One region of the Collimonas arenae genome, then DNA from elsewhere that is predicted to be linked to it. Evidence: predicted binding sites of a transcription regulator. Region 1 holds the regulator's gene; the other holds the start of a gene.

Evidence for each region. Region 1 encodes LexA, which represses DNA repair genes until DNA is damaged. Its sites were predicted from a motif close to ACTGTATNNNNATACAGT; they were not measured.
Region 2: the regulator LexA is predicted to act here: its motif matches at 2,440-2,457, upstream of LT85_RS07475 (VRR-NUC domain-containing protein).

What each region holds. Positions count from the first base shown of each region.
Region 1 covers NZ_CP009962.1:2,360,977-2,365,403, reverse strand. The annotation lists gene rplI (50S ribosomal protein L9) at 124-576, opposite strand; gene rpsR (30S ribosomal protein S18) at 603-887, opposite strand; gene priB (primosomal replication protein N) at 929-1,255, opposite strand; gene rpsF (30S ribosomal protein S6) at 1,301-1,669, opposite strand; gene lexA (transcriptional repressor LexA) at 2,032-2,682, shown strand; gene LT85_RS10560 (RNA methyltransferase) at 2,728-3,504, opposite strand; gene LT85_RS10555 (inositol monophosphatase family protein) at 3,663-4,427, shown strand, end outside.
Region 2 covers NZ_CP009962.1:1,651,816-1,656,242, forward strand. The annotation lists gene LT85_RS07470 (NADP-dependent malic enzyme) at 1-2,241, shown strand, start outside; gene LT85_RS07475 (VRR-NUC domain-containing protein) at 2,526-4,199, shown strand; gene LT85_RS07480 (ATP-dependent DNA helicase) at 4,199-4,427, shown strand, end outside.

The DNA.
Region 1 (4,427 bases):
GAATTATACCTGCTTCTGCCTGGCGTCTTGCTGCACTGCCAGAAAAAGGGCGTAAAAAAAGCCGGGAAAACCCGGCTTTTTTGCTTGCAGCAAATGCTGCAATAGCTATTTGGCAACAGCTAATTAAACGTGCTCGCCGATCACAGCGATAATGATATCGACCACGACATCGGTATGCAGAGCAACAGCAACAGCGTGTTCGCCAGTAGTCTTCAGCGGGCCGTTCGGCAAGCGAACTTGCGCTTTCTCAACTGGGAAACCTTGCTTGGTCAACGCTTCAGCGATGTCGAAGTTGGTCACGGAACCGAACAGACGGCCGTCAACACCCGATTTTTGCGAGATTTGAACAGTCAGACCGCTCAATTTTTCGCCTTGGCCTTGCGCCACAGCCAGCTTGGCTGCTGCTGCTGTTTCCAGATCAGCGCGCTTCGCTTCGAATTCAGCGATAGCTGTAGTTGTAGCACGACGTGCCATGCGTTGCGGGATCAGGAAATTACGTGCGTAACCGTCCTTGACGCGAACAACTTCACCCAGATTGCCGAGATTAACGACTTTTTCCAACAGAATAACTTGCATATTTTTCTCCTATTTCAAGTCGTCAATTAAGCGTTGTGCAGATCGGTGTATGGCAGCAGCGCCAGGAAACGTGCGCGCTTGATCGCAGTATCCACTTGACGTTGATAGATTGCCTTGGTGCCGGTCAGACGTGCTGGCATGATCTTGCCGTTTTCTTGAACAAAATCCTTGAGCGTGTCGACGTCCTTGTAGTCAACGCTGGCAACGTGTGCAGCGGTGAAACGGCAGAATTTCTTGCGCTTGAACAGCGGGTTTTGTTGTTGACGCTTGTTTTTCAGTTTACTTTTATCGAACTTTTTACCGAATGCCATTTTTGGCTCCTGTATCTAAAATAATTAATCTGCAATTTCAGCTATGTTCCTGAGGAAGCATCTGCTTCTATCGCAGCGAAATCCGTGATGTGAAATACCAGACTTCTACCATTGCGACTCTTGCGTGCCATGAACCCGGTAAACCAGAAAGTACCACCCAACTGCGCCTGACTGAATCTTCCCGAAATCTCGCCAACAGCTAGTGCGGCAATTTCGAATTCGATCAAACGCTTGATTCCTGCTTCAATCGGCTCCGACCGATGCTGCAAATTTGCAGATACAATCGGAATGCCTGCCGGCGTATAACGGATGACTTCACGTTCGGCAATATCGGCAACCAGCTGAAACACGTTATTGGCTTGACTCACTCCTGATGGACTCGATGGCTATAGGATCGCTGATAGGTCGGGCAATTAGGCTGCCGGCGCTTCAGTGCGATGGCTCTTGGCAGCATCTTCCTTCTGCACAGCCTTCATCATTGGCGAAGGACCAGTTTCGGCCTTCTTCAGCTTGACAGTCAGATGACGCAACACTGCATCATTGAACTTGAAGCCGGTTTCGATTTCAGCCAGAGTTTCGCTGTCGCACTCGATGTTGAGGCAGACGTAATGCGCTTTTGCCAGTTTCTGGATCAGGTAAGCCAGTTGACGGCGACCCCAGTCTTCCACGCGATGTACAGTGCCGCCACGTGTTGTGACGATACCTTTGTAGCGTTCGATCATTGCAGGCACTTGCTCGCTTTGATCAGGATGGACGATAAATACGATTTCATAATGACGCATGTAAGCTCCTTTTGGACGGATTGAAGAATCGCCCACCTCGGCGTCAAGACGAGTGTGGGAAGAGGAAAACCAGCAATAGTACGCGCAATTGCAACAAAACTCAATGCTTTCAAGCGCCTGCAACTACTTCCGCATAAGGAAGTGGTTTAATCGCATCATTTATCTTGCATTTGCACAAATACTGTACAAAAATACAGACTGTTGATATACACAGCACTAATGCAATGGCATTAAATACGTTTTTTGCGCAACCGTACCTTATGTACTTTAGCCGCCTTACCTGAATTGAACAGTTGGGGGCAGCGCAGTCCGGCTGCACCGGCTCTTAAACCTTGCCTTGCGAATATTGCAAACAAATACCTATGATCAAACTGACCGCCCGCCAACAGCAAATCCTCGACCTGATCAAGGACGCCATCGAAAACACGGGTTTTCCGCCGACGCGCGCTGAAATAGCGACCGAGCTTGGCTTTCGTTCAGCCAATGCGGCCGAAGAACACTTGCAAGCGCTGGCGCGCAAGGGCGCCATCGTGATAGCGCCCGGCACCTCGCGTGGCATCCGCCTGACCGAAACCACCCTGCGCAGCCAAGGCACACAACTGGCGTTGCCGCATCCCGCCCTGATGCAACTCAGCCTGCCGCTGGTTGGACGGGTTGCCGCCGGATCGCCGATCCTGGCGCAAGAACACATCCAGGCTACCTACAATGTCGACCCCGCCCTGTTCAGCGCCAAACCGGATTATTTGCTGAAGGTGCGCGGCATGTCGATGCGCGACGCTGGCATCATGGATGGCGACTTGTTGGCAGTAAAGAAAACCGACAGCGCCAGAAATGGCCAGATTGTCGTCGCGCGCCTTGGCGACGACGTGACTGTCAAGCGCTATCAGAAATCAGGCTCGGTGATCCAGTTGCTTCCTGAAAACCCGGATTTTGAACCTATTATCGTGACACCGAGCCAGGAAGATTTCGCCCTTGAAGGCCTGGCGGTTGGCCTACTGCGCAGCTGGAACTAACTGAAAACAGGACAACAGCCGGCTGATATCGTCTGGCTACCGAACTCAGGAACGATCAAGGCGACGCCGCTTAGTCAGAATCTGACTGGCGATCCCGCGCAAGATATTGACCTCCTCGGTTTCCAGCTGGGCGCGGGAAAACAGGCGCTTAAGGCGCGGCATCAGTTTTTTCGGGCTGACAGGATCAAGGAATTCAATCTCGATCAAGGCCTGCTCCAGATGTGCAAACATGCCATCGATATCGCTCAGGCTGGCGGCATTGCCCTGGAAGCCAATTTCACTGCCGACCGGCAAAGGCAAATCCTCGCTGGCAGCTACCCGGCATTCATAAGCCAGCACTTGTACAGCCTGCGCCAGATTCAGCGATGAATATTCAGGATTGGCAGGAATATTCAGTAAGACATTGCACTTTTCGACCACTTCATTCGGCAGACCGTAGCGCTCGCTGCCGAACAGCACCGCAGCGTTCAGGCTGGCATCAGCGGCCAACTGGGCGGCCAACGCGCGCGGGGCAGTCAAAGGCGGGGAAAATTCGCGCAAGCGTGCGCTCAGCGCCGCAGCAAAGTTGCAGCCCTCCAAAGCCTCTTCGACAGTAGCAACGATCCGCGCTGAAGCCAGGATGTCTTGTGCGCCGCTGGCAAATGCAACGGCCTCATCTCTTTGCAACACATCGGGGAAGCGCGGATTGACCAGGACCAGCTCGGAAAAACCCATGGTTTTGATAGCGCGGGCAGCCGCACCAACATTGCCAGGACTACTGGTTTCGACCAGCACAAAGCGCAGGCGGTTGAAAAGAGACGTATTGATTTTGGCCAGCTTCATTTAAAATAGCGCCATAACGCGGATTTCTGCGACTAAAAGCTGCTTATTTATCAAAATATTCATCTGCACGTCCGCATCGTTCATTATTATTAATCATAGTGGTGGTTCTGTTCCCGGTTGGCACAGTGCCGCCATTTTAACGGAACCCTACCTCGATTATGCATCCAATGCTCAATACGGCCATCAAGGCCGCCCGTCGCGGTGCCCAAGTCATTTCGCGCGCCTCTTTCGACCTCGATCTGCTGAAGGTAACGAAGAAACAGCATAACGACTTCGTCACCGAAGTCGACCAGGCTGCCGAAGCGGCGATCATCGACGTCTTGAAGAATGCCTACCCGGATCACGCAATCCTGGCCGAAGAATCTGGCGCCTCCGCCAATCTGCATGACGACAACGAAAACGTCTGGATCATCGATCCGCTGGATGGCACTACCAACTTTATCCACGGCTTCCCACAATACTGCGTCTCGATCGCATTGCAGCACAAGGGCCAGATCACGCAAGCGGTGATCTACGACCCAACCCGCAACGATTTGTTCACCGCCACCAAGGGTTCCGGCGCCTATCTGAACGACAAGCGGATTCGCGTAGGCAAGCGCGACAAGATCGCCGACGCCCTGATTGGTACCGGCTTCCCGTTCCGTGAAACCGAAGGTCCGGCCATGGATGAGTACATGAAGATGTTCCGTATCATGACCCAAAATTGCGCTGGCCTGCGTCGCCCCGGCTCAGCCGCTCTCGACCTGGCCTACCTGGCCGCAGGTCGCCTCGACGGCTTCTTCGAAAAAGGGCTGAAGCCTTGGGATATCGCTGCCGGCTCACTGCTGATCAGCGAATCGGGCGGCATCATTGGCGATTTCAGCGGCGAATCCGACTACCTGTACAAGGGTGACGTACTCGCCGGCAGCCCTAAGGTATTTGCC
Region 2 (4,427 bases), 710 kb from region 1:
AGCCCGACGCGCGGCAAGATCGCCGTGGTGCCGACCAAGCCTTTGTCGAACCAGCGCGACCTGTCGCTGGCTTACTCGCCTGGCGTAGCCTATGCCTGCCTGGCGATCCACGAAGATCCAGAAATGGCTGTGGAATATACCTCGCGCGCCAACCTGGTCGGCGTGGTCACCAACGGCACCGCTGTGCTGGGCCTGGGCGATATCGGCCCGCTGGCCGGCAAGCCGGTCATGGAAGGCAAGGGCTGCCTGTTCCATAATTTCGCCGGCATCGATGTGTTCGATATCGAACTGGCAGAGCGCGATCCGGACAAGCTGGTCGAGATCATTGCTGCGCTAGAGCCGACCCTGGGCGGCATCAACCTGGAAGACATCAAGGCGCCGGAATGTTTCTACATCGAGAAGAAACTGCGCGAGCGCATGAAGATTCCGGTCTTCCATGACGATCAGCACGGTACCGCCATCATTTCCTCTGCAGCATTGCTGAACGGCCTGGAACTGGTCAACAAAGCGATCGGTGAAGTCAAGCTAGTGGCTTCCGGGGCTGGCGCAGCGGCGATTGCCTGCCTCGACCTGATGGTGGAGCTGGGCGTCAAGCGCGAAAACATTTTCGTCTGCGATTCGCGCGGCGTGATCCATGACAAGCGCGAAGACAAGCTCGACGTATCCAAGCAGCGCTATGTGCAAGTTACCGACGCACGCACTCTGGCAGACGCGATTGTTGGCGCCGACGTATTCCTCGGTTGCTCCGCACCTGGTGTCTTGACGCAGGATATGGTGAAGGCCATGGGCAGCCAGCCTATCATCCTGGCGCTGGCCAACCCGGAACCGGAAATCCGCCCTGAACTGGCGCTGGAAGCGCGCCCGGACTGCATCATCGCCACCGGCCGTTCGGATTATCCGAACCAGGTCAACAACGTGTTGTGCTTCCCCTATATTTTCCGTGGCGCTCTGGATTGCGGCGCCACCAGCATCACCGAAGCCATGAAGGTTGCTTGCGTGCGCGAGATTGCCGACCTGACCAAGGCTGAGATCAGCGAAGAAGTGGCTTCCGCCTATGCCGGCCAGGAACTGCAGTTCGGCCCGGAATACATCATTCCGAAGCCTTTCGATTCGCGCCTGATCTTGCGCATTGCGCCAGCAGTGGCGCGCGCCGCCGAAGAGTCTGGCGTGGCGACGCGCCCGATCAAGGACATGGATGCCTATCGCCAGTCGCTGATGCGTTTCGTCAGTCACACCGGCATGTTCATGCGTCCGGTGTTCCTGGCTGCGCGCGGTGAGCCGCAGCGCATCGTCTACGCTGAAGGCGAAGATGAACGCGTGTTGCGCGCGGTACAGATCGCATTGGAAGAAAAGCTGGTGCGGCCAATCCTGATCGGCCGTCCGGCGGTGATCGAAGCGCGCATCAAACGCGCCGGTTTGCGTTTGCAGGCTGGCCGCGATTTCGAATTGGTCAACCCGGAAGACGACGGCCGTTTCCGCCAGTACTGGGAGGCCTATCACGAGATCAAGGCGCGCGATGGGGTGACGCCTGAGATGGCGAAATCGACATTGCGCCGTTCGAATACGACCATCGCTTCGATGCTGGTCAAGCTGGGCGATGCCGACGGCATGCTGTGCGGCCTAGTCGGCCGTTTCGACAGCCATCTGGAACATGTCAGCGACATCATCGGCCTGCGCGAAGGCGCCAAGGGCTTTGCCGCCATGAACGGCCTGGTGCTGGATAAACACACCTTGTTCATCGCCGATACCTTCGTCAATGACGATCCGGACGCCGAACAACTGGCCGATATCGCCGCGATGGCGGTGGAAGAAGTCCGGCGTTTCGGAGTGCCGCCCAAAGTGGCCTTTCTGTCGCATTCGATGTTCGGTTCCAGTAATCGTCCATCGGCGAAAAAGATGCGCGCCGCACGCGACCTGTTCGTCAAGCGCATGCCGGATGTCGAAGCCGATGGAGAGATGCATGGCGATGCCGCGCTGAGCGCCGAGCTGCGTGCGCAGTTCTTGCCTAAGTCGACCCTGACAGGCAACGCCAATGTACTGGTCATGCCGAATCTGGACTCCGCCAATATCCTGTTCAACGTGTTGAAGATGACCGGCGGTCAAGGCGTGACGGTAGGGCCGGTACTGCTGGGCGCGGCTGCTCCCGTGCATATCCTGAACCCATCCGCCACGGTGCGCCGTGTCGTCAACATGACGGCGCTGGTCGTGGCCAATGCGATTTCTGCAAAACAGAAAGTCTGATCGGCAAGTAATGCTTTGGTAAGCGATCAGTAGAAACCAGCCTGAAAAAATCCCCGTACCTGCATCTGCAGCGACGGGGATTTTTTATAAGAATCTTCAATTTTGGCGTCCTCCGCTCCTCAGCCAGTTTTTCATATTTTGACGGCTGCGCATGTTTCCCATCAATTGAACACCGAGCGTTCGTATATACTACGAATAACTGTACGTTTGTACAGTGTAAAAATCATCTAAAGTGACTGCTCACCGCTTGAGCCGCATTGCTTGAATGTCATTGCATCCGGATCATGAAAAAACCGCTGGAAAACCGCTTTTACTACCTGGACAATTTTGTCACCGTTGTCGAATCGGTACGCACTCGTTATCGTCATCTGTTGAATCCGCAGGAGCAGGCGTTCGTCGATGGTTTCGGCAGTTTGCCTCAAGCTTCGGCGGCGTTACTGGTACGGATGGTGATGCGCAAAGGCGGGTTGTTCCGGCTCAGCAAACTGCGTTACGACGAAATCGGTTGCGCAGGCAACGCAGCTGCGGCTCTGGTAGCGGCTGGCTGGATCGATCCGCAGCCCTTGCTGGATCTGGATCAGTTGTTCAGCGTGTTAACTAAAACTGAAATCATCGCAGCTTTCCTGCTGTTGCAGACCAATAAGGGCGCGCGCAAGAGTGAACAGCTGGCCTTGCTGCATGCGGCGGAGGGCGTGGACGGTAGCGCTGCGCGCACGCGCAGTTTTACCGATTGGTGTCCCAGCGCCAGCGACAGCCTGTTACAGCTGAGTGCGCCGGTTGTTGCGCTGTGCGATCGTCTGCGCCTGATGTTTTTCGGTAACTTGTATCAGGACTGGTCGGAATTCGTGCTGTCGGAGCTAGGTATTTTCAAGTATGAACAGGTCGATTTATCTCCCGCTGCGCAAGGTTTCAGCTGCCGCCAGGATCTTGACGATTACCTGCATCTGCATGCTTGCCGCGAACGGTTTTACAACGGCGAAATGCCGCACGCCATAGTGGCCGATATCTGCGCCGAGCCTTATCCCAATACCTGGCTGGAGGAGCGCCGCAGCAAGCTGCTGTTCCACATCGCGCAACATTGCGAGCGCATCGGCGAGCTATCGCTGGCTTTGCGCCTGTATGCCGATAACAGCCGGCCCGGAGCGCGTCTGCGGGCAATCCGGGTGCTGGAACGTTGCGGGGAACCCGAAGCGGCGTTTGCGTTGGCGCAGCAGGCTGAAGGGCAGGCGGAAAGCGAAGCCGAACAACAACAGTTGCTGCGTGTGATGCCGCGCCTGCGGCGTGTGCTTGGCTATCCAAAACTGGCTAAAGCTGCTGCCGTTGGCATCGTCCAGCATCAGATTCAATTGATGCCTCCCGATTCTGGCATGTCGGTCGAGGCCGCGCTCGGCCAGTATCTTGCCCGAGAGGATGCGCCCGCAGTCTATGTCGAAAACGCGCTGATCAATTCCCTGTTCGGCCTGTTGTTCTGGGATGCGATCTTTACGCCGGTGCCGGGCGCTTTTTTTCATCCGTTCCAGAGCGGTCCGGCCGATTTGCACAGCCCCGATTTCCGTTTGCGGCGGACCGCGCAGTTTGATGCCGGCTTTGCCATGCTACGCAACGGCGGCTACAAGCAGATCATCTTGCATCGTTTCCATGCCAAGGAAAATACCCAGTCGCCGTTCGTGTTCTGGGGTGCAATCGATGATGAATTACTGACGCTGGCCTTGGATTGCATCCCCGCACCGCACCTGGAAAAGTGTTTTGAGCGGATCCTGCAAGACATCAAGAGCAACCGCTCCGGTCTGCCGGACCTGATCCAATTCTGGCCGGCGGAGAGGCGTTACCAGATGATTGAAGTCAAGGGGCCTGGCGACCGCTTGCAAGACAATCAGATCCGCTGGCTGGATTATTTCGCCAGCCATGACATCCCGGTTGCGGTGTACTACGTGCAATGGGTCGGGGAGACGGCGTGATGAATGCCGCTGCATCCAGCTCCAGCTATGTGGTCGCCGTGCGCACCCTGTGCGAATTCACGGCCAAGCAGGGCGATCTCGACCTGCGCTTCACGCCGTCGCCAACCGCACAAGAGGGAATCACTGGCCATGCCGTCGTGGCGTCGCGCCGTAATGCCTCTTATGAATCCGAGGTCAGCCTAAGCGGATCATTTGGTCACTTGCTGGTGCGCGGGCGCGCCGATGGCT